DNA from 3 places in the Gracilibacillus phocaeensis genome. Region 1 is predicted to be linked to each of the others. Evidence: predicted binding sites of a transcription regulator. Region 1 holds the regulator's gene; each other region holds the start of a gene.
What was found. Region 1 encodes CtsR, which represses protease genes until heat stress. Its sites were predicted from a motif close to ATGGTCAATAAAGGTCAAACA; they were not measured.

Region 1 (7,997 bases):
ATTTGGTTTCTGTCTGCTCTAATTCTTTTTTCAGTTTCTGTTCATTATCCCTTAATGAAGCAGCTTTTTCGAATTCTTGACTTTGTACAGCGGCATCTTTTTCTTTACGCACCTCTTCCAGCTGCTGTTCTAAACCTTTTAGATTTGGTGGTGTCGTATAGGAACGAAGTCGAACCTTCGAGGCTGCCTCATCAATCAAATCAATCGCCTTATCCGGAAGGAAACGGTCGGTAATATAACGATCAGAAAATCTTGCCGCTGCATCAATGGCATCATCGGTAATCGTAACACGGTGATGCGCTTCGTATCGATCTCGCAGTCCCTTCAAGATTAACACAGACTCCTCAACCGTCGGCTCATCAACTTGAATAGGCTGGAAACGACGCTCTAATGCGGCATCTTTCTCAATATATTTTCGGTATTCATCCAACGTCGTCGCACCAATACATTGCAGTTCCCCGCGAGCTAATGATGGCTTCAAGATATTCGAGGCGTCAATCGCACCTTCTGCACCACCCGCACCAATTAACGTATGCAATTCATCAATAAACAAAATCACGTTATTGGCTTGACGGATTTCCTCCATCACTTTCTTGAGACGATCTTCAAACTCACCACGGTATTTGGTACCTGCCACCACAGTTCCCATATCCAAAGTCATCACACGCTTATCACGTAACGTCTCTGGCACCTCGTTATAAACGATTTGTTGTGCTAATCCTTCCGCTACAGCTGTCTTACCAACCCCTGGCTCCCCGATAAGAACGGGATTATTCTTGGTTCTCCGGCTTAACACTTGAATGACTCGTTCAATCTCTTTGCTTCGCCCAATAACCGGGTCGATATTCCCTTCCTTTGCAATCGCCGTTAAGTCACGTGCAAGGGAATCGAGAGTTGGAGTGGTAGCATTGTTGTTTTGTGTACTGCGACTATTTTGCGAGTTTGTCTCCGTACTACCTAACAGCTGCAACACCTGCTGCCGAGCTTTGTTTAAGCTGACACCTAAATTATTCAGAACTCGAGCCGCTACACCTTCTCCTTCACGAATCAGTCCTAACAGGATATGTTCTGTACCCACATAAGAATGACCTAGCTTACGAGCCTCATCCATGGAAAGCTCAATAACTTTTTTGGCGCGCGGAGTATAATGTATCGTTTGAGATACTTGGTTGCCTTTACCAATTAGCGACTCGACTTCATTGCGAATTTTATCTGCTCCTAAGCCAATAGCCTGGAGAGCCTTAGCAGCAATGCCTTCTCCTTCACTTACCAAGCCTAATAGAATATGTTCTGTACCTATATTATTATGCCCTAAACGTACTGCCTCTTCTTGCGATAGTGCTAATACCTTCTGTGCACGTTCTGTAAAGCGATCAAACATCATCTTACAATTCCTCCTTCTGTTCCATATTAAATCGTTCTCGAATGAGAGAAGCTCGAAATATATCACGTTCTTCCGGGGTTAACCTTCTCTGGGCATACTGCTGGAGAAAGGCCGGTTGTGTTAAAACAACCAGTTCATTCAGAATCGACTTGGATATATGATTAATAAAGCCCAGATCAATGGCTAAACGGACATCTGATAGACAAGTCGCCGTCTCTTTTGATTCAATAATCCTACTATACTGCAGCGCCCCAAGGGAACGAAATAGGCGATCTTCTAATTCTAATTGAGATCGTTCCACTAACATGGCTCGAGCATGTCGTTCATGCTCAATCAGCTGCTCCACCACTCCCTTTAGATCTTCCATGATATCCTTTTCTGCGCGGCCCAGTGTCACCTGATTAGAGATTTGAAAGATGTTACCTTGAGCCTCGCTGCCTTCCCCATAAATTCCACGCACAACTAAGCCTAGTTGATTGATGGCTGGGACCATTTGATTGATTTTACGCGTGATGGCCAGTGCCGGTAAATGCATCATGACAGATGCCCTTAATCCTGTTCCTACATTGGTAGGGCAGCTGGTTAAGTAACCTCTATGTTCATCAAAGGCATAATCAATCTCTTCCTCCAGCCAATCATCCAGCTGAAAGGCCTGTTCTAAAGCCTGTTCCAATTGGGAACCTGGAAAATAGAGCTGTGCACGTAAATGATCTTCTTCATTAATCATAATGGATACCTGTTCATTCTCCGAAATAAGGGCGGCACCATGACCAGATTTGTTAGCCAGATAAGGGCTGATTAAATGTTTCTCCACTAACCCTTGTTTTTCAATCGGCTTTAGGTCGGTCATTTTGACAAAGGCCAAATCTTTATAATCCAAGTAGGAGCGCTGGCTAAACGATTGTTCCATTTTCTCAAGCACTTCATCCAATTGTTCTCCCTCAGCAATTAACGGAAAAGGATAAGCAGAGAAATTACGCGCGAGCCGAATACGACTGCTCATTACGATATCGCTATCTGGACCATCTTCTTTCAACCAAGGGCTAATGGCTTCCTTCATAAAATGTTCCAGGCTCATTGACTACCATCCTCCTCTACTTGCCTTTCCAGTGTCTTGATTTGATCTCGTAAATCAGCGGCCTCCTCAAACGCTTCCTCGGTAATGGCCTGCTGCAGGGACTGTTTCAAATCACGAATTTGTTTACGGTGTTGAATATTATATCCTGTACGTTTCGGAACTTTCCCTTCATGTAAGGTATTACCGCCATGTACTTTTCGAAACAAGGAATCCAAATGATCTGAAAAGGTATCGTAACAGGCTGCACAGCCAAATTTTCCTATTCTGGAAAACTGCTGATAGGTCATACCACATTTGTTACACACCAATTCCTCATGTGGGTGAGTATGCTTTGAAGAATGCGATAGCGCATCGGTCTTTTGATGAAATAATCCCGACAAGAGCTGATGCAAGGAATACGGATCCTCTTCTTGAGGAACATAACCCTTCTCTTTCGCACACTGCGCACACAAATGGACCTCTAACTTCTCTCCATTGATCACTTGGGTAAAGTGGACAGTTGCCGGGTTTTGCTGGCATTCTTGACATTCCACGTTAGACACCTCCTAGAACTGATATTTTAACGAATGAAGCATCGCCGCCAGGATTCTGGAACGAATTTCATCCCGTAATGGTAATTGAAATGGCAGAGTATTACGGTCAATAGCGCTCACCATCAGCTTTGCTTCGCGCTCCGTAATCAACTCCTCTTCCATTATTCTTTCTAAAATATTGATTGCCTTCTGCTGTGATATCTTAGGATAAATCATTTCAATAATCTCATCAATCAGTTTTGCCTTATCTTCATTGGTAATGCGGCTAATTCGGATATAACCGCCGCCACCACGCTTGCTTTCCACCAAATAACCTTTTTCTAAGGTAAACCTTGTATTGATCACATAGTTTATCTGAGAGGGGACACATTCAAATCGATCGGCAATCTCACTACGTTTAATCTCAATAATCTGATGATGGTTATCATACATAATTTCTTTCAAATATTGTTCGATAATATCTGAAATATTACGCATTTTCCCTCCTCCATTCTGACCTTGACTATATTTGACTATACTTATATTATACTGTATGTTGCTGCTGTTGAAAACTATTTAATCTTTTTCTTAACGTCTTAAACGGTGATACGTGCTTGTTTCTAGTATTACCGCTATCCAGTGGAGGCAAACGTGCATTAAGACCGAAAGCGAAGTTTTATTCGATGCACATCCTCTTGATTTAATAACCACTCGTATAAATTCGTCCGTTTTTTTTCGTCAATGGCATTAATATACATTTTTACCTTGGTATATTCTTCTTCTTTTACGATATCGAACTCCCGTATATCCACTGTAAACTCCCGCACATTTTCCAGAAATAGCGCTGCCTCCTTTTGCTTGGACAACCTTACTTCAAACATCACATGATGATTCTTGCGGTGTATTCTTCGTTCCCATTTATTGAGTAGCACTAAGCTTAATAGAATAATGATCGTTGTGACAAATGCTTCCCGATACATACCATTTCCAACAATCAGGCCAAGACCCGCTACCGCCCAGATCGAGGCAGCTGTAGTAAGCCCCCTGATCGTGCCGCTATTCACAATAATCGTGCCTGCACCTAAAAAACCAATCCCACTGATGACATACGAAGGAATACGGGCTGGATCGAACCGTACATTATCATAACTATCCATAAATTCTTGAAAACCGTTGATCGATAATAGCATCATTAAGCAAGAACTTACCCCTACCAGTATATGCGTACGAAACCCAGCTGAATGTTTATTTATTTCTCTTTCAAAGCCAATTAGCCCTGATAATATAAGGGCAGTGATCAGCTTTACGATAGAGTTTAGAAATTCATCATCAAAAATCATTTCCCACATGAAAAAACGACTCCTTTGACTAAAGTGCGGATGCAAAAAATTCGGATAAAACCGCATCACCCCGTGTCTTGAAGTTCAAGGCAATGCCACGGAGCATATGCGGTTACATACACAGACATGCGATCAGCCAAGTTGTTGGGCAACCATTAAAAGAAATCAGGTAGATACGTTTGACGGTGCGGAATCATCTCTTCCAGCAGTTCGACTGCCGCTGGATCCCCTTCCACTAGAAGAACCGCCGCCAATTCTTGAGGTCGTTTATAGCCCAAAAAGATTTGCGTTAACTGTTGAATATTCATTTTCACACGAGGAAGTGATGGATCTTTCTCAGGATGAATCACAAGTTGCGACTGTTTATGTGTGATCTGATAACTGCCTGTGTTTTCTACTAAAAAATCATCCGCAACTTCTATGATAAAGGATTGATTACTTGAAACTGTCGAAGAGTATGGATATTGCTCCAAAAACCCCTTTACATCAACGATTCGTGCCATGAAATAGGGTGCTAGCTTCTGTTCAAAACTTGGTTCTTCTACTAGTAATGATAAGGGATCATCAGCCGGAAGCGTCCATTTCACTGTTTCCACCATCGAATCATGGTTTCTAATAAACTGAAGGATTTGTTTCCTGCCATTCAAGGTAGAAAAGGCCGCATCTTTAATCGTGAACGTATGATCCGCTACTTGATACACGAGATAACCTTCTGAACTGCCTTGTTGCTGTGCCAAGATGATCTGGTCTCGTTCATCCAGCTTATGATCCCACCAATCGGAGGTTCTATCTAACATACCTGTAAAGTGCTGGGCGTAATCTTTATATATTTGCTGCAGCAAGGAAACAGTCTGCTTGCTTTTCTTGCGTCTGATCATCTTTCCCTTGCCATTCCAATCCTTCAGAAAATGCTGAATCGGGATGGTACATTCTAATTGATCAAAGGCTAATTCCCAACCATATTTGCGGTAAAAAGGCACAGAAAAAGGGTGTAAATAGGATAGCGTTTTCCCTTCTTCTCTCATCGTATATAACGCCTTTTGCAATAGTTGCTTCACCTTGCCTCCTCGGCGCTGCTCTGGCCAGGAAGCAACCGCCGCGATACCACCCATATCTAACACTGAATCGCCTAGATACACTTGAAAAGGAATAATATGTACCTTAGCAGCCAATTCATCGCCTTCCATCCAACCAAAAATCGTATGTGATTTTATTTTATCACCGTATTGTTCGTTTTCCTCTTCCGTTCTAGTATATTGGAAGGCATACTGATTCAATGCCAAGATTTCCCGATAATCTGCCTTGGTTAGCCGTTTAATTCCAGACATTTCTTTGCTCCTCTCTCCCTGTCACTTTCTTCTACTATACATCAGATTCCTATACTTATGAAACCATTTTCACTTTTGTCGTTAAAGAAAATAGCTTGTGCAGCGATAAACCATCAGAAGCTTGGTTATCGCATGGTTTCTCTTTTTATCGTATAGTGATTTTCGACCAAGCTTCTGTATTTGTTTAACCGTTCCTTTTATTGCTTTCCATTTCCTACATACCATTGATAAGCTCCTGCTGCCATTTCTTGTGGAATATCACGTAATTTCTGTGTGAAGATAGGTTTACTGCGATTGATGGTAGCAAGGCTTGCTAGCCCAAATCGCTGCTTCATCAGCGATTGTTCAACCGACAATTCAATTACCTTCTGCCTTCGTGTCACCAGTGTAGACGTCACCCAACCGCCTTCTTGTAACTGGATAAATTCATCATGAATGACAAACCCGGAATAACGATAATTGATATACCGCTGCAGCAAGGTTAGCACAAGCAAGACGAGCGAAATCCACCAAAAACTTTTGAAAAAGAAGAAAATAACTGCCGTAACGATCAACCAAAACCAAGGAAAACGGCAAAAACGGGCAACTAATGATTTCCGCGGCAAGGCACCCACATCTTCTGTAATAGTAAAATTAGGAAGCATTTCAGATACTAAGGAAATGGCTCGTTTCGTTGGCAGAAAAGGGTACAGAGAATTGATGGAATCACCTGCATCTCCGCCGGCATTGATTAATGTTATCCCCGTAATACCTAACCAGCGCTTCAATATGGACTGCTCCATCTGAATCGCTTGAACGTTCTTTTTACGAATCGAGAAATGCTTTTCTGTCAAAATGCCTTGTGTGATATAAATTCGTTCTGCATCCGAAGAAATTTCGTATCTGCCATATTTTAAATAGGTAGTTACCACCCCAAATAATACAGATATCAGCACAACGACTAGAATGGCCAGCGTCAAAAGCAACCAGGAATCAGAGATGAACGTGTAGGCTTCTTCCAAATAACGCATGATATCCAGCACGCCATCTAATTGTTGCACGAACGAAAAAATAATCGGAAACAAGATAAGATAGCTTGCTGAAAGAAGGAAGGCCTTTCCCAGCTCTTTCTTGGTCGGCGTGAAGTGAATCGTTTTGGTTTCATGAGAATGATCCGATGTAAGACCGCTAACTGTTGCTTCGCTCGTTTCCGTTTCCGATACGTCTGTTTCACCATGTGTATCCCGCTTGTATTGATCGAGGGCTTGTTCGATCTTTTCCGCTTCGGTTCTCGTAATAGCAAGAAAAGCAAACGAGGCCTCCTCATCCCCAGAGGCCGTCTCTATTTTCAGCGATGTCACACCAAACAAGCGTAAATAAGCGGGAGTCTGAATTTGAACGTTCTGAATTCGGTCAAAAGGAATATGACGTCGTTTTAATACCATTGCGCCCTCACGAATTTCTATTGCTGAATGGGTTAAGTGATAATAGGTCCGCCACCACTTCAACGTGTAACGAACTATGGAAAATAGGACATATCCAAGTAGAAGATATCGCCCAATCGTTACCCACAACGCCTCCGAAGACCAATTAAAAACAAATAGAACCAAAATAAGGAAAAACAGTTCCTTCACCGTACGAATAAGCGAGACGGGAATCATCAATGGATGCATGCGTTTTGTTTCTTTCATTCTAGTTCGCCTTTCTCATCCGCAATATTTGCTAAATACGCAATCTGATCGCGGATATGTGTTGCTTCTTCTTTCGGTATGGTCGGGATACGATGAGAAGAACCCATCGTCCCAATCGAAACCGTATATAAATCATATTTCCTCAGGATCGGACCTTGCTCTAAACCGACATATTGAATCTTGGCCATTGGGATCACTTGATTTCTCTGCTTAAATTTGCCCTGACGCAGATGAACATAATCCTGATCTATTTCATAACGCCAGTACTTTTGTAGCAGAATTGGTCGGAACACAATACTCCAAATACCGGAAAATATATCAATAATAAGCAATCCCCAAAGGACATATCCAATCCAGCTATACCATGAAAAGGAATAATCTAAGCATAGTAAAACGATAAGGATCGAAGTCGAAATGGCCTGTTCAATAAGGCTGGATAAGCGATTGACGTGAATTGCTTTCTCCGAGATTTGTTTAATTGGTGTATGTATTTCGGGATACATGAAATTCCTCCTGAAAAAGTTCTCTATTAGGATAGGATACGAATGTGGCTTGTTTATTTGCAGGATGATCGTGCTATGGACTCTTCATGCTAGCAGTTCATTCGATTGTAGTACTACTAAGCGGAACCTATTTCCGTAGCGCTTCCTAGTACAAACAACTTTACATCATCCCACTTATCGGT
Region 2 (7,997 bases), 1.2 Mb from region 1:
AAGAAAGCTGCCGATCATCAGCCACCTGAAGTAGGAAAATTTGAAGCAATCTTAGCCAAATATGACGCCTTCTATGTAGACCCATCTGGCGATAAGGATATCTATTTAACCTTTGACAATGGTTATGAGGCAGGATATACTAAACAAATTCTTGATGTATTAGCAGAGAAAAACGTACCAGCGACTTTCTTCTTAACCGGTCATTATGTTACTGATCAGCCATCACTGGTCAAACGAATGATAAAAGACAATCATATTATTGGAAATCATTCCGATGGGCATCGTGATTTTACTGCTTTATCAAATAAGGCATTCACTAAGGATGTAACAGTATTAACCGATAAATTAAAAGAAATCGATCAACAAGTAAATGTGAAATATATTCGCCCGCCGAAGGGAACTTTTAATGAAACGACTCTGGAATGGGCCGGTGAGCTGGGTTATACCCATATATTCTGGTCGCTTGCATTCGTTGATTGGAACCAAGGATCGGAGCAAGGCTGGGAACATGCGTATAAGCAAGTCATGGATCAGATTCATCCAGGTGCCATTGTATTAATGCATACCGTTTCACAAGATAATGCGGATGCATTGGCTTATTTAATCGATGATTTAAAAGAACAAGGTTATCAATTCAAAAGCCTGGATGACTTAATGTTAAAGCAGATGTTACCTAAAGAACTGCATCTGGGTACAAAACGGCCATCATAGTGAGTTGTTAAAAGAAGAGATAAGCAGCCCGACAAGAGGCTGCTTATTCTATGATAAAAGGTTGGTATGCTTGTTCAAAAAGGATTAACTGAGAATCTACATCGTTTTTGGGAGAAGTAATATGTGCATAGTTGCCATCGGGTGATTGGATCCGCGCTTTGGCTGTATCCTCCAGCATCAACTTTAGAATAGAAAGAATTCGTGCTTTGATCCGTCCTTCAAAAATAGGAAACATAAGCTCAACCCGTTTCACCATATTTCTTGTCATTAAATCAGCAGAAGATAAAAAGACCTTATCCTCTCCATTGTGATAAAAATAATACACGCGGCTATGTTCAAGAAAACGGCCCACAATACTGCGTACATGGATATTATCACTTACACCTGGAATTTTTGGTCGCAAGCAGCAAATACCACGAACGATCAGATCAATCTTCACTCCAATTTGTGAGGCCTCATACAATTTTTCAATTAAAAGCTTATCGGTTAAGGAATTCATTTTGGCAATAATATAACCATTTTTATAGCGTTTGTGGAAGTCCATTTCCTGATCAATATATGTCAATAAGTCGTTGCGAATATCAAATGGGGCCATTGATAAATGATGAAAGGTAGGTTTTTCGGTGTAGCCACTTAAATAATTAAAGAAATTAGTGGCATCCACACCAAACTTACGCTTTATCGTGACGTAAGACATATCGGTGTAAAATTTGGCTGTCTGATCATTATAATTACCGGTTCCTAAATGTACGATTCGTTCAATCCGCTGTTGATGTTTGCGAACAATCAAGGTGATTTTACTATGGGTTTTTAAGGAAATCATGCCATAGATAACATGACAGCCAGCTATTTCTAATTGTTTAGCCCACTGCACATTATTCTCTTCATCAAAACGAGCCTTCAATTCGACCAGAACAGTGACTTGCTTACCGTTTTCAGCAGCTCGTTTCAATCCGGCAATAATGGGGGAGCCACCACTTACCCGGTATAATGTCTGCTTGATCGCAAGCACTTCTGGATCATCGGCCGCTTCCCTGACCAAATCGACAATAGGTTCAAAGGATTCATAAGGATGGTGGAGAAAAATATCCCGCTTTCTTACCGCATCAAATACCGTTTCATCCTCATGTATATCTAGGGCTGGTTGTGGAATTAATGTTTCGTAAATTAAGTGTTCATTATCTTGCTCCAATTGGCTGTAAAACTCACCCAAGCAGGTGAGATCCAACGGTCCATTCATCACATATAAGTCTTTTTTATGAATGTCCAGCACGTGCAGTAAGAAATCAACCATTCCCGAATCCTGCTGTCTGGCGTCTACCTCTAGTCGAACGGCAGCACCAAATCGCCGTTTTTTTAATTCCTTCTCGATCTCCTTCAATAAATCATGTGCTCCTTCTTCGTGAATAGTCATATCTGCATTCCTTGTGATGCGAAAGGTGGTTACAGAAGTCACATGATACCCTTCGAAACATTTATGAATATAATAGCGAATGACATCTTCTAATAAAACATAATGGTGGGAGTCATCCATTCGCAAGAAGCGATCAAGTAGAGCAGGCACCTGTACAATCGCCGTTTTATGATGTTCTTGTTCATGGTCATAGTGATCGGCTAACTGCACGACGAGGTTGATAGATTTGCTTAGCAACATTGGAAATGCCCGATAGGCATCAATGGCCATTGGTGTGAGAATCGGAAAAATGTGTTCTGCAAAATAGTCACTTAAGCCGTCAAGCTGTTGTTTTGTTAAATCTTCCATCTGGATAATCCGAATGTCTTCTTTTTCTAGTTCAGCGAATAATTGTTTATATAAGGTATATTGTTCCTGCACTAATTCATGATTAAAGTCGGAAATTCGAGCAAGCTGTTGTTTTGGTGTCAGAACGGATTTGTTATCCGGTCGGTTAAATTCCGCTTTTACTTGGTCTTTTAATCCAGCCACACGCACCATAAAGAATTCATCAAGATTAGATGAAAAGATGGACAGAAAGCGCAGTCGCTCTAATAATGGATTCTTTACATCACTAGCTTCTTCTAGCACCCGCTTATTAAAAGAAAGCCAGCTTAGCTCTCTATTGTTGTAATCAGCCGGTGGGTGGGGTTTAGTTTTTTCTGTGTTTTTAGTCATATGATATCACCCTTTTTGTGCAGTCAGAAGGTATAAAAAACTCGTGAGAGCAGTTGAACAACCTCTTATAGTATAACTTTCCATTGTTAAGCCTATGTAAAGTGTATGTTTGATTCGTGTAAAATAGTTCTATTTCATTTTGAATTTTAATTGAATATTTTGATGGATCGCTTTTTCTAAGTGTTTCTTTTGTTTTTCTGATTGATATTCTTCTGGCCGGGCATCGCCATCGCACAATAATGTAATGACTAAGGCCTGCTTCTTTTGCTTAAAGGAAATATCTTGCACTACCTGTCTTTTGGTAGCATCTAAACAATAACTGAATTTTAACATTGCCCCTAGGTGTTGCAGTTTTTTTCGTTCCTCTTTCAGAAACCATGACTTGTAAGGCTGGATAAACTGTTTGAACACGGTCTTGTTTTTGTAAGAAGCTACTAAAGCAAGCTTTAATCGATCTTTGTGCATCAGTCCATCTATCGTACGATTGGCCAATAAGTAGAAGCTATGCTGTGCGCTTGATTCGGCATCAATATATTCACCTAGGTGACAGAGACAGCTCGCTCTTTTTAACAGCAGCCAGTCTTGCTTTTTTAAATGTAGTAAACCATTCTCACGGCAATAATTAAAAAGGGTTTTAGCGAAAAACTGAACATGAGTCACTTGTTTTAGATCCAAGTCATAATCATTAATCAGTTCTTGAATGCTGTCTTCAAGGACATTGGGGAAAATCGCATAGCCCATCTCTTTAGATAATTGTTCGTAAAATACTCCATCGCGTAAGCCTTTGCGACTGAGAATAAAACTATCGGCTTGTATCGTTTGATAGAGGCTGTGAAATACTTCAATAGCAGGAATGATAATATCCGCTCGATCCTTGGATAATCCCTCTACTTTCGTTAAGTTTTCTGGCTTCAGTGAGGTGAGATAATTACTGACTTGCATAATATCTGTGTCATACATTTGATACTGATGTAACCCAGCTAACGGGTATTTTTTTAGGTTTTGATCGATTTGGGCCAAGTTACGAGCACTTCCACCGATGGCGATTAAAGGCACTTCACGATTTCTCAACCATGGTAATGTATCAAATTGCTTGGTTAAGTAATGCCGAAGCTTATTTAACTCATTGGTGGTAGGAAGGGTATGTTTAAAGAAATCTTTTAGAGTCAGTGCACCAAAAGGAAAGCTATGTGATTCTTTTATTTCGCGGTCTTCGAAATAAGTTACCTCAGTACTTCCACCACCAATATCCACCGTGATTCCTGTAGTAATGGAGGTAGAGTTGACTACGGCCAAATATCCATAATAAGCCTCTTCTTTTTCTGAAAGAATACGCATCGCAAGCCCAGTCTGTTTACTTACTTGTTTTTCAATATCTTCTTGGTTAGCAGCTTGTCTAATCGTTGCTGTCGCTACACAAACAATATCCTGTAACGTATAGCTAGCCAAGACATCCTGGAAGCTTTGCAAGGTAGTGATTAATCGGTCAATACCAGCTTGGCTTACCGTATGATCTTCTTCGAGGAAAGTTCGCAGTCGGGCAACCGCCTTGACGTTCTCAATCTCTTTTAATCTGCCGCCTTTTTCTCTTAAATAAATCACAAGGCGCATGGTGTTGGAACCGATATCGATAATAGCAAAATATTGTTTCTCCATTATTGTCACATCCGTTTCTATAGGTAATATTTTTTTCGTATTATAACATATAAAAAGTGGCCGCCATTCTTTCATAAACGAGGTTCAAGAAGGGATATTACCTAGTAGCTGCTTATACATAGAAGCTTGTTCTTTATCCCCTTTTGCTAAATGACTCTTATATAAATATTGAATAGGGGCTGCATTCTTTGGTGATAATTCCATTTCCCATTCAAAGCATGAGATGGCCTGGTCATATTGTTCTAAATCATAATAGAGCTCCCCAAGGGCATATTGCTGGTCAGGGTTCTGCATCAATTTCTCCATATTGCGCAGTTTCTGTACGATGGGAAGTTCGGTATGCTCAATCCGTTTCAGAATGTCTCTTATTGGGATGACAGGGAGCAGTTTCTTTAGTACTTGCTGTAACAATTTTTCCAAGTGTGGATGATCTTCTTGATAAGTTACCGTTAGCTGCTTAAGTAAAGCCTGATAATTCCTGCTAAGTTCTTCTGTAGAGGCAGACTGTAGTGCCAGTTCAAAGGTCTCCTGCTGTTCTGCATTAATGGGTGACTGTAGATAATAGTGCAGCACGGTATCATATGCTTCTAGTGATAATAAATGCTTCATAATTTGCTCTGGTTCAAGGGTGGTTTGTAAGATATGCTGCCAAAAGTGAATCTGCTGGTCGGTCGTAAAATAATCGTTTAACAAGTTAGTTATGGAAGTATCTGTATGCAAGTGCTGATGTCGGATGTAATAAAGGTAAATTTGATCAAATATACGGTTATCCTGGTGGTATTGGTCAAACAACGACGGAACGAAAGGAGCAGGAAAGTCTTGGTCAACGATATAGTTCTCAATATAGAGCGGATCTTGCCAATCTTGGATTAGCTGAGGGATATGGTCATATGGTACTTTATATTTTTGGAAATCACGATGTTGCAGCATGTCATTAGCGAAGGTATCGTCAGGACGTGCCTCTGCAAAATGTAAGACGACCTGAAAGGCTTTTTTAAGTTGACCATTTCTTCGATAACGATAAAAGGCGTCCTTACAAAAGGTTTGAATTTTATTTGGTTGTATATAATGGTCAAACATTGCCAATACATAAAGCATTTCAGATGGATGATAGCTTTTTTTTAACTGCTGGACCATTTGATTGTTAGAGATAAGCGATGATTGATTTTGCAACTGTAAGAAAGCATTCGTTAAGAAATGATCAGCTGGATAGGATACTCCCGTTCGCAGTGCTCTTGCAAGATAGGATGTTAATTGGATAGAAGCAGTTTTCTTGATATTGATAAACTGATTTTTATAGCAGAATAGATAGTAGGAATGACGATTCTTTCCATATGCTTCGATGATTTTAGTTTGTCGGTAAATCGTTAAATGAGTGACTTTTAAACGGATTTTCCTTTTATTATAAAGCATTTCCAGCATGGCCATAAAGCACACAACTCCTTTTTGAGTGGATTAATGTAAGTGTAGCATAAAAGCAATGTTGGAGAAAAGTTCGACCTTCTAAAAATTGTTCAAAAATGACACATCGAATCTCCATATTGGCTTGTATAATAGGACTTGAAATGATGTTGACCTGGAACGAATCCCCCTTCCTGATCGGTAGTCAGCATTTTTTCATGATATAAGTTGAATGAAATCATTGTGGATTGATATCTGATAGGTGCTCTTGATCCCTTCGTGTGAATCGCCATTCACACGAAGGGATCAAACAAGGTATTATTAGGAAATAATGTGAGCAAAGACTTGCCTCACACATGTTTCTGATCGACCTTTTATGAAAAAAATAATTTTTTTGAGCAAAGATATTGAAAGTCAAAAAAGGTCAGAGTATAATAAGAATCAAGGAAGGTCAAAGATAGTCAAAGTCAAAGTTGACCTTGGCCTTCATCCTACTAATTTGAAGGAGGAATTATCTATGAAATGCCAACAATGTGGTGTTCATCAAGCAACTATTAATGTAAACCTTCGAGTCAATAATCAAACAGAATCATTACATGTGTGTCAGTCATGCTTTGAAGATATTAAAAATCAAATGAAACAACCATCAGGAATGTTTGGTGGACAAGGGTTTGAAGAATTCTTCGCTGGGGGAGCAAATGGCTCTGGAGCAGCCCAAGCGCAAACCCGTACTAGAAAAGGTGGCAGAGGGAATGGCCTGCTTGATCAACTAGGTAAAAATCTAACAGATGCAGCAAGATCGGGTCAGATTGATCCAGTTATTGGGCGCGATCAAGAGGTAAAACGTGTGATGGAAACCTTAAACCGCCGCAGTAAAAATAACCCTGTTCTTATCGGGGAACCTGGGGTAGGTAAAACTGCTATTGCAGAAGGTTTGGCACTAAAAGTAACAGAAGGTAGTGTGCCAGCGAAATTATTAGACAAACAAATCTATATTTTAGATGTCGCTTCGCTGGTTGCTAACACGGGAGTGCGTGGTCAATTTGAAGAGCGTATGAAGCAATTGGTTTCTGAGTTGCAAGAGCGTCAAGAAGTCATCCTATTTGTGGATGAAATTCATCTGTTGGTAGGCGCCGGCACTGCTGAGGGTTCGCAAATGGACGCAGGTAACATCCTAAAACCAGCTCTTGCTCGTGGCGAGCTGCAATTAATTGGAGCAACTACGTTAAAAGAATACCGTCAAATTGAAAAAGACGCAGCATTAGAACGTCGTTTCCAACCTATTATGGTTAAAGAGCCAACATTGGAAGAAACAGAACAAATTTTACAAGGCTTAAAAGATCGTTATCAACAATACCATCAAGTAGGTTACTCTGATGAAGTATTGAGCGCTGCCGTTCGTTTATCGAAAAGGTATATTCAAGATCGTTTCTTACCAGATAAGGCAATTGACTTGATTGATGAGGCAGGCGCACGTTTGAACTTAACTGTCAGTGAATCAGATCATGACAGTATTCAAAGTCGATTGGATGAAATTGTTAAAGAAAAAACAGAAGCAGCAGAACAAGAAGACTATGAGCGTGCTGCTAACCTTCGCCACCAAGAGATTAAACTTGAACAAAAATTGGCGGAATCTCAAGAAAAACCAAAGGCTGAAGTAACGATCGAGGACATTCAATTAATTATTGAAGAAAAAACAGGTATTCCTGTCCGCAAGATTCAGGCAGATGAACAGTCTAAAATGAAGCAGCTAGCCGACAATCTCAGCCAGAAGGTAATCGGTCAACAACATGCCGTAGATAAGGTTGCCAAAGCAGTGCGTCGTAGTAGAGCAGGACTAAAATCTAAATATCGTCCCATCGGTTCCTTCCTATTTGTTGGTCCAACAGGTGTAGGTAAAACCGAATTGACCAAGGCGTTAGCTGAAGAAATATTTGGTACCAAGGATGCGATGATTCGATTAGACATGAGTGAGTATATGGAAAAACACACGATCTCTAAAATTATCGGTTCTCCTCCTGGCTATGTAGGTCATGAAGAGGCAGGTCAATTAACCGAAAAGGTTCGTCGCAATCCATATAGCTTGCTTTTATTAGAT
Region 3 (7,997 bases), on a different contig from region 1:
ACCTCTTTTGTCACATGGGTAAGGATATCTACTGGATTGGTAGCAACTAAGAAAATCCCCTGAAAATCTGCGGCCATTACTTGCTCCACAATTCCTTTAAAGATCTTTGCATTTTTGGCTACCAGATCCAGCCTAGTTTCGCCCGGTTTTTGACTAGCTCCTGCTGTAATCACTACTAAGTCAGCATTATGACATTCTTCATAACCACCTGTTTTGACTTTCATAGGTTCTCCAAAAGGTAAACCATGGTTTAAATCACGTGCTTCCCCATCTGCTTTTGCCTCATCTAAATCGATTAACACCAGCTCATTGACGATTGCCTGATTAAGTAATGCATAGGCATAGCTTGTTCCGACAAAACCAGCACCAATAATGGCAACTTTTCTGATTTTCGTTTGAATGTTCGTCATTATCTGCTCATCCCCTCTTAATTACGATTAACCTACTCACTACTATACCTTACTTTTGTCTTTTAAGAAACAGGCGCGTTACCCCCATAACACGTCCTCTATTCGTTAAATTTCACAGGCATAGGTAGAGATGGTTCCTCGTAATCGCTGAGCTTCCTTATAGGTACAACGATTATGAACTACTTGCAAGCCACCTTCCAAGGCTACTCGCTCGGCCTCTGGTGATACGACCCCTTCTTGCAGCCAGAATACTTTTGGTTTTACTTCAATGGCCTCTTCGGCAATACCTATGGCTGCTTCTGGGCTACGGAAGACTTGTACAATATCAATTGGACCTGGCACACTTTTTAAATCCGGATATGCCTTTTCGCCTAAAATTTCTGTTTCACGCGGATTAACAGGAATAATTTTGTAACCTAGTCGCTGCATTTTTCTTGCCAAACGATAACTTGGACGAGCTTCCTTACCACTTAATCCAACCACTGCCAACGTTTTTTGCCTGGTAATTTCTTCGCCATTTTCCGTATAGCGTTCATACGGTGAATTCAACGCCCACTTGATAACCCCTTCATCATTAACCACGATTTGGGTATCTGCTTCACTTCCAATTCCAGTCGCTTTTACTAACGCTTGATCTAAATCATTTTGGATATCGCGAAGGGACTCAATACCGACGGATAAACGAACTAACTCTTCCGATACACCCGTTTCCTCTAATTCCTCTTTAGACAATTGTTGATGAGTGGTAGAGCCTGGATGGATGATCAAGGACTTGGCGTCTCCTACATTGGCTACATGAGACCATAGGGACACATTATTAATAAGGGCACTTCCAGCCTCACGACCTCCTTTGATACCAAATACAATGATCGAACCAAAGCCATTGTTTAAGATTCGTTCTGCCAAGGCATGGGATGGATGGCTTTCCAGTCCAGGGTAACGCACCCACTCCACTGCCTCATGTGCCTCTAAATGACGGGCAAGTTCAAGAGCATTTTGATTATGACGCTCGACGCGGATGTGTAATGTTTCTAATCCTTGTAATAACTGAAATGCGTTGAACGGGCTTAGTGCTGCACCAAAATCTCGGAGCAACTGTACACGTACTTTGGTAATAAAGGCCAATGTACCAAAATCTACTGCGTATCGAATACCGCTATAACTTGGGTCAGGTTCGGTAAATTCAGGATATTTCTCGGAATTCCAATTGAAACGACCACCATCTACAATCACACCACCGATTGATGTACCGTGACCGCCGATCCATTTTGTTGCGGAGTGTACGACAATATCTGCTCCTAGTGTAATAGGTTTACAGCCAAACGGCGTAGCAAAGGTATTATCAATAACGACCGGAACCCCTGCTTCATGAGCGATTTCTGATACACGTTCCACATCCAGTACTTGTAACCCAGGATTACCGATAATTTCACCATAAACCGCCTTGGTTTTGTCGGTGATTGCCTGTTTAAAGTTTTCAGGATCGGTTGGATCGACAAATTTCACATTAATACCATAACGTGGCAAGGTGACATTGAACAAATTGTATGTACCACCATATAAGTTTATACCAGCAACAATCTCATCACCTGCACTTGCTAAATTCAAAATCGATAATGTAATGGCTGACATACCAGATGCGGTTGCAACAGCTGCCACACCATCTTCAAGAAGAGCCATCCGTTTTTCAAACACATCTACCGTCGGATTTCCGATTCGAGAATAAATATTGCCGGGTTCATCCAAGGCAAATAACCGCTCGGCATGTTCTGTATCATGGAATACATAGGAAGTAGATTGATAGATTGGAACAGCACGTGAACCGGTTGTAGGATCTGGTGCCTGCCCGCCATGTAAATGAATGGTTTCTGGATCATACGTTGAATGCTTAAAATCTGTCATGTTTTATTTCCTCCCAAAATTTGAATATTTGAATAGCTTGCTATATAAAAAAACCCGTATTCGACTTTCTTTTGAGCCAATACATTAGCTTTTTTTGACAAGGCTTTCCTCGTGTAGCAAGTGCTAGCGTTCGTTACCATCCTGGTTAACTTTTTTCATTTTTCCAGGTGAAATTCACAAACGTTTACACCTAGATTAAAAAAGCTCTCTTCCTAAGAAGAAAGCTCTAGCTACATCATCCATGTCTCCTTCTTATCTTTCAGGGCAACCCTTATAGGTTTTCGTGACTTATAAGTCTTTGCTTCATAGTTACCGGGCTTTGTTAGTCCAGCCCCTCCATCCCTCTAGATAAGCGTAATTAAATCCAAGTATTGCACTTTACTTTGATATGTAATACTCTAGCATGGCACTCGTTGGTTGTCAATCGTTTTAAGAAAAGACGTTATGTTATGTATTCAGTAGATTTATCATTTAGATGATGTGAAAAATAGGTTTTCTCTATAGTACAAAATTTTCAGTATCTAAACTTGACATATTATACTGATCAACCGTATACTGTAATAGGTTTGTTATTACATACCCTTTTTTGCGCCCGTAGCTCAGGGGATAGAGCAATGGTTTCCGGTACCATGAGCCGGGGGTTCGAATCCCTCCGGGCGCGTCTGCTTTAACACAGATCATTGATATAACAATGATCTGTAATATCTTGTACACCTAACACCTGTTCATACTACAGGTGTTTTTTAGATTCCAGAAAGTGTAGACTTCATCACCTCAGGCATTTGAATGGTTTTGACTAAAAAATAAACATCACCGAAGGTTCACAATCCAATGTTTAAAGTAAAGCCGTTAAGGGTAGGATGAAGATAGAAAATCAAGATAGCGGATGGTCGTTATACGAGAAGAACAGCACTGTAACCGCTTCTTATAGGTGTGACTAATAGTTGTTTTGCAATAGGCATACAAATCTTTTGACCTTTTTTGACCAATGCGTTATGATAAGTATAGTCACAAAAGAAATGTGAACCAAGTAAGTGTTTAAAGGAGGAACCTTTTTATGAATTTAATACCTACAGTTATTGAACAAACGAATCGTGGCGAGCGCGCGTATGATATTTATTCTCGCCTATTAAAAGATCGGATTATTATGCTGGGAAGCGGTATTGATGACAATGTTTCCAACAGCATTGTAGCACAAATGCTGTTCTTAGCAGCAGAAGACCCAGACAAAGATATTTCTTTGTATATTAATTCACCTGGGGGATCTATCACAGCAGGTATGGCTATCTATGATACGATGCAGTTTATTAAACCAGATGTCTCTACCATCTGTATCGGTATGGCAGCTTCGATGGGTGCCTTCTTATTAACAGCAGGTGCACCAGGAAAACGTTTTGCCCTGCCAAATAGTGAAGTGATGATTCACCAACCATTGGGTGGTACACAAGGTCAGGCATCCGATATTCAAATTCATGCCAACCGCATCATCGAAATGCGTAAGAAATTAAACCAAATCCTTGCTGATCGCACCGGTCAACCATTAGAAGTAATCGAGCAAGATACCGATCGCGATAACTTCAAAACGGCTGCAGAAGCAAAAGAATATGGTTTAATCGACCAAGTGATGGAGAAAAAACCAGATAACTCAAAATAAGTAGTTGATTAACCTACAGCCCAAAAGTGGTGTTGCTTTTTGCAACACCACTTTTTGATGATAAAATTAAACGGAATGATCATGTCAATTTAATGAATAAAAGCAGGCAAAAAGTGAGCCTTAAATCCACTATTTAAAAAATATTACGTGTGTGGAATGATGTAGACGCCGTTAGAAAAGGAAAAGCCGGCAAACGAATCGGCCGACATATTACAGGACATGCTGCAGGTAAAACCATTAGGAAATTATTCAAGTAAATCATCCATCTTTTTTGTTACTTCATTTTGGTACATACACGACGTTCAATCCACCAAATAAAAATGAGACTCCATTCTTTCCCAAAGATCTTTACATAACGATCATCCAGCCTCAACAAATTTCACCAAATCATTTAAGGCCTCTTTTTGATCATTGCCGTCTACAACGATTCTAATACTGCTTCCTTTTGTCAGCACAAGGCTCATTAATCCCATAATACTCTTGGCATTTACCCTCTTATTATCCTTATCAATATAAATATCTGATGTATAGTTATTTGCCATTTGGACAAATTGTGCTGCAGGTCTTGCTTGTAAACCCGGCTCTATTGCAATAACCACTTCTTGTTCTACCATATTTAAACTCCTCCTTTTCGTAACCGTTATCATTATAATCCACAAACAATAGGAAGAGTAATCTCCCTATCGCTGCTTATTCTATCGGCAAAGCCTCGCCACGCAACTGATCTGCAAATTGATCAATTTTTTTCAGTCGATGGTTAATACCAGATTTGCTTATTTTACCACCTGACAACATCTCCCCCAGTTCTTTCAGGGTAACATCCTGATGTTCGATTCGTAATCGTGCAATTTCTTGCAGTTTATCTGGCAAGGCGTCTAATCCTACCGTTTGATCAATAAATCGAATGTTTTCCACTTGACGAAAGGCTGCACCAATTGTTTTATTCAAGTTTGCCGTTTCACAATTAACGAGTCTGTTCACCGAATTCCGCATATCGCGAACAATTCTTACATCCTCAAACTTAAACAGCGCCTGGTGTGCCCCCATATAGTTTAGTAATTCGGTGATCTTTTCGGCTTCCTTTATATACACAATATATCCCTTTTTCCGTTCTAATACACGTGCATGCAGGCCATATTCATTGAGAAGATCGCATAAGGATTGATTATGTTGTTCGTGGAAATTATAAATCTCTAAATGATAGGACGAGGTTTCTGGATTATTAACCGATCCTCCTGCCAAAAAAGCACCCCGGAGGTAAGCCCTGCGACAGCATTCCTGTTTGGTATATTTATCCGAGATCGTATGAATAAACTGCAAAGGCTCTAGCAAAATTTCTAAATCCTGCAGCATCTCCTTAACACCCTGCTTCATTCGTACAATATACACATTGTTTTTCTTTAATTTCATTTTTTTACGAACTAGTAATTCTACAGGAAGCTCGTATATCGACTTAATTAAGGTGTAAATCCGTCTGGCGATGGCGGCATTTTCCGTTTGCACGTCTAATGAGTAGTGATTTCTGGAGAAAGAAATCGCTCCATTCATGCGGATTAATGCAGCAAGTTCGGCTTGCTTGCAGCAGTCTTCACTTTCTACATTCGTCAGTTCCTTCTTGATATCTGCGGCAAATGACAACGTATTCCCTCCTCTCTCTTTTTATTCCATTAACGAGCACAACACCTTCGCTACTTTATCCGTATCATGACGTAATGACTGGTTCAGATCCTTTACAATATCCTCTTCAATCACCTCTAATCCCATCGATCTTAATCGCTCTAAATCATATCGTACCGGTGCAGCATTTTCTTCTGCATATACTAACTTTAAACTAGGATCAATCGATTGATTATGAACAACAACGGATTGAATACAGCCATCCCCAATATGATCCATAATTGCTTGGACATGATCGGATGCTGTATAATCATTTGTTTCTCCTGCCTGTGTCATCACATTACATACATACACCACTTTTGCCTTTGTTTCATACAAAGCCCTGCCAATCTGCGGAACAATCAGGTTCGGCAATATACTGGTGTACAAGCTTCCCGGGGCGATAACGACCAAATCGGCTTCACGAATTGTCGTGACCGCCTCCGGCAATGGCAAAACGGGATTAGGCTTTAAAAAAACGCGCTTAATCCGCTTGTTTTCTTTAGGAATATTGGATTCCCCAACCACAATTTGACCATCCTCATATTCTGCATGTAAAAACATATTCTGATTTGCAATCGGATAGATGTTGCCTTTCACATTTAATACGCGTGAAATTTCTTTGATTCCTGTATAAAAATCTCCTGTTACTGAAGTCATTGCTGCTAATAACAGGTTTCCCATCGAATGTCCGGACAAGTCATTGCCCTTAGTAAATCGGTGTTGAAATAGATGCATCAACATCGGCTCTACATCAGATAAGGCGGCAATCACATTGCGAATATCTCCTGGTGCAGGCATCTCCAGTTCTGTGCGTAATCGACCAGAGCTGCCTCCGTCATCGGCCACGGTAACAATCGCTGATAAATCAATCGGATGTTGTTTCAAACCGCGCAAGACAACAGGCATTCCTGTCCCTCCGCCAATCACCACGACTTTTTTCTGTTTCGTTTGTGCCATATTTATCCCTTCCGTTTGTCTATATCACGATGGCTTACATGTGTGACATAATTTTTTTGGAAATGTTTTGCTAGATACTCTGCAATAGCTACCGATCGATGCTGTCCGCCTGTACAACCGATCGCAATAACGAGCTGGCTTTTCCCTTCTCGTTTATATTGTGGAAGCATAAATTGCAATAAATCAACCGTTTTTTCTAAAAATTTCTGTGTATCTGACCATTTAAATACATAAGAGGATACCTCCGTGCTTAATCCTGTTAATGGACGCATATGCTCAATATAATGTGGGTTAGGTAAAAAACGCACATCAAAAACAAGATCGGCATCAATTGGCAAACCATATTTAAATCCAAAGGAAACGGTATGAACAGAGAATATTTCTTGATCCTTTTTACTAAATCGTTCGACAATCTCTTCACGTAATTCTTTTGGCTTTAGTTTAGATGTATTAATAATATGTTGCGAGCGTCCACGCAGTTCACTAAGGATTTTCCGCTCGGCATGAATACCCTCTAAGGGCAGACCGTCTTGTGCTAATGGATGGGACCGGCGTGATTCCTTGTAGCGTGATACAAGTACATTGTCCTCCGCGTCTAGAAACAGAATCTGTTCCTCCAGCCATTCTTCTTGACCAAGCTTATCCAATGCCTCAAATAAACTGTCAAAAAATTCTCTTCCTCTTAAATCCATCACAAGGGCTACCTTTTGAATATTATTCGTTGCGTCCTTCATTAACTCCAAAAATTTGGGTAAAAGAGCTGGCGGGAGATTATCTACACAATAGTAACCCAAGTCTTCAAAGCTTTGTACAGCTACCGTCTTCCCTGCACCAGACATCCCAGTGATCACAACTAATTGTATCTCCTCTGATTGTCTCCCCATAAACGCACACTCCTCACTCTATTATTCATACGTTAGATAACGATGATTATGTATATGTGCGTGTCCAAAAAAGCAATTCTCTTTTTGAACAACTTCTACATCTATTATACACAGAGTAGAAGCGCTCTACCAACAAAAAAATTGGCATAGGTATGAAAACCTATGCCGTCCAACGTTTCTATATTATTAAAAAGGGGGTCAATTAGTTAACTACATTGTATCACCTTTTTATTTCGTCCGTGTTACAGCCGGATTAATTTCCAGTAACGTTATATGTCTAAACCATTACAAGACTAGCCCAGCGTCTGTACCGCTTCTTCCAAATTCTCGATGTAAGCCTGCGCTGCTTGTGCGGCAATACTGCCATCACCTGTAGCAGTAACAATTTGACGCAGTTGTTTTTCACGGATATCTCCAGCCGCAAATACACCTGGTACACTGGTTTCCATATTTTCATTTGTAGGAATATAACCTTCTTCATTGGTAATACCTAACGATTGGAACGGCTCACTTAGTGGTACCATACCGATA

Region 2: a site for CtsR is predicted at 6,310-6,330, ahead of E0E32_RS16245 (ATP-dependent Clp protease ATP-binding subunit). Genes of this name have one in related genera too.
Region 3: a site for CtsR is predicted at 3,281-3,301, ahead of clpP (ATP-dependent Clp endopeptidase proteolytic subunit ClpP). Genes of this name have one in related genera too.

Annotation. Positions count from the first base shown of each region.
Region 1 is NZ_LR131145.1:1,208,517-1,216,513, forward strand. It holds gene clpC (ATP-dependent protease ATP-binding subunit ClpC) at 1-1,384, opposite strand, end outside; gene mcsB (protein-arginine kinase McsB) at 1,386-2,462, opposite strand; gene mcsA (protein-arginine kinase activator protein McsA) at 2,459-2,995, opposite strand; gene E0E32_RS21885 (CtsR family transcriptional regulator) at 3,008-3,472, opposite strand; gene E0E32_RS21890 (MgtC/SapB family protein) at 3,631-4,323, opposite strand; gene E0E32_RS21895 (GNAT family N-acetyltransferase) at 4,470-5,642, opposite strand; gene E0E32_RS21900 (PH domain-containing protein) at 5,840-7,312, opposite strand; gene E0E32_RS21905 (PH domain-containing protein) at 7,309-7,815, opposite strand.
Region 2 is NZ_LR131145.1:24,452-32,448, reverse strand. It holds gene pdaA (delta-lactam-biosynthetic de-N-acetylase) at 1-711, shown strand, start outside; gene E0E32_RS16260 (RNA degradosome polyphosphate kinase) at 755-2,842, opposite strand; gene E0E32_RS16255 (Ppx/GppA family phosphatase) at 2,972-4,498, opposite strand; gene E0E32_RS16250 (tetratricopeptide repeat protein) at 4,583-5,926, opposite strand; gene E0E32_RS16245 (ATP-dependent Clp protease ATP-binding subunit) at 6,417-7,997, shown strand, end outside.
Region 3 is NZ_LR131144.1:535,574-543,570, reverse strand. It holds gene E0E32_RS10295 (L-lactate dehydrogenase) at 1-410, opposite strand, end outside; gene E0E32_RS10290 (PLP-dependent aspartate aminotransferase family protein) at 516-2,312, opposite strand; tRNA gene E0E32_RS10285 (tRNA-Arg) at 2,901-2,973, shown strand; gene clpP (ATP-dependent Clp endopeptidase proteolytic subunit ClpP) at 3,370-3,966, shown strand; gene E0E32_RS10275 (HPr family phosphocarrier protein) at 4,326-4,580, opposite strand; gene whiA (DNA-binding protein WhiA) at 4,657-5,604, opposite strand; gene E0E32_RS10265 (gluconeogenesis factor YvcK family protein) at 5,626-6,582, opposite strand; gene rapZ (RNase adapter RapZ) at 6,585-7,466, opposite strand; gene trxB (thioredoxin-disulfide reductase) at 7,760-7,997, opposite strand, start outside.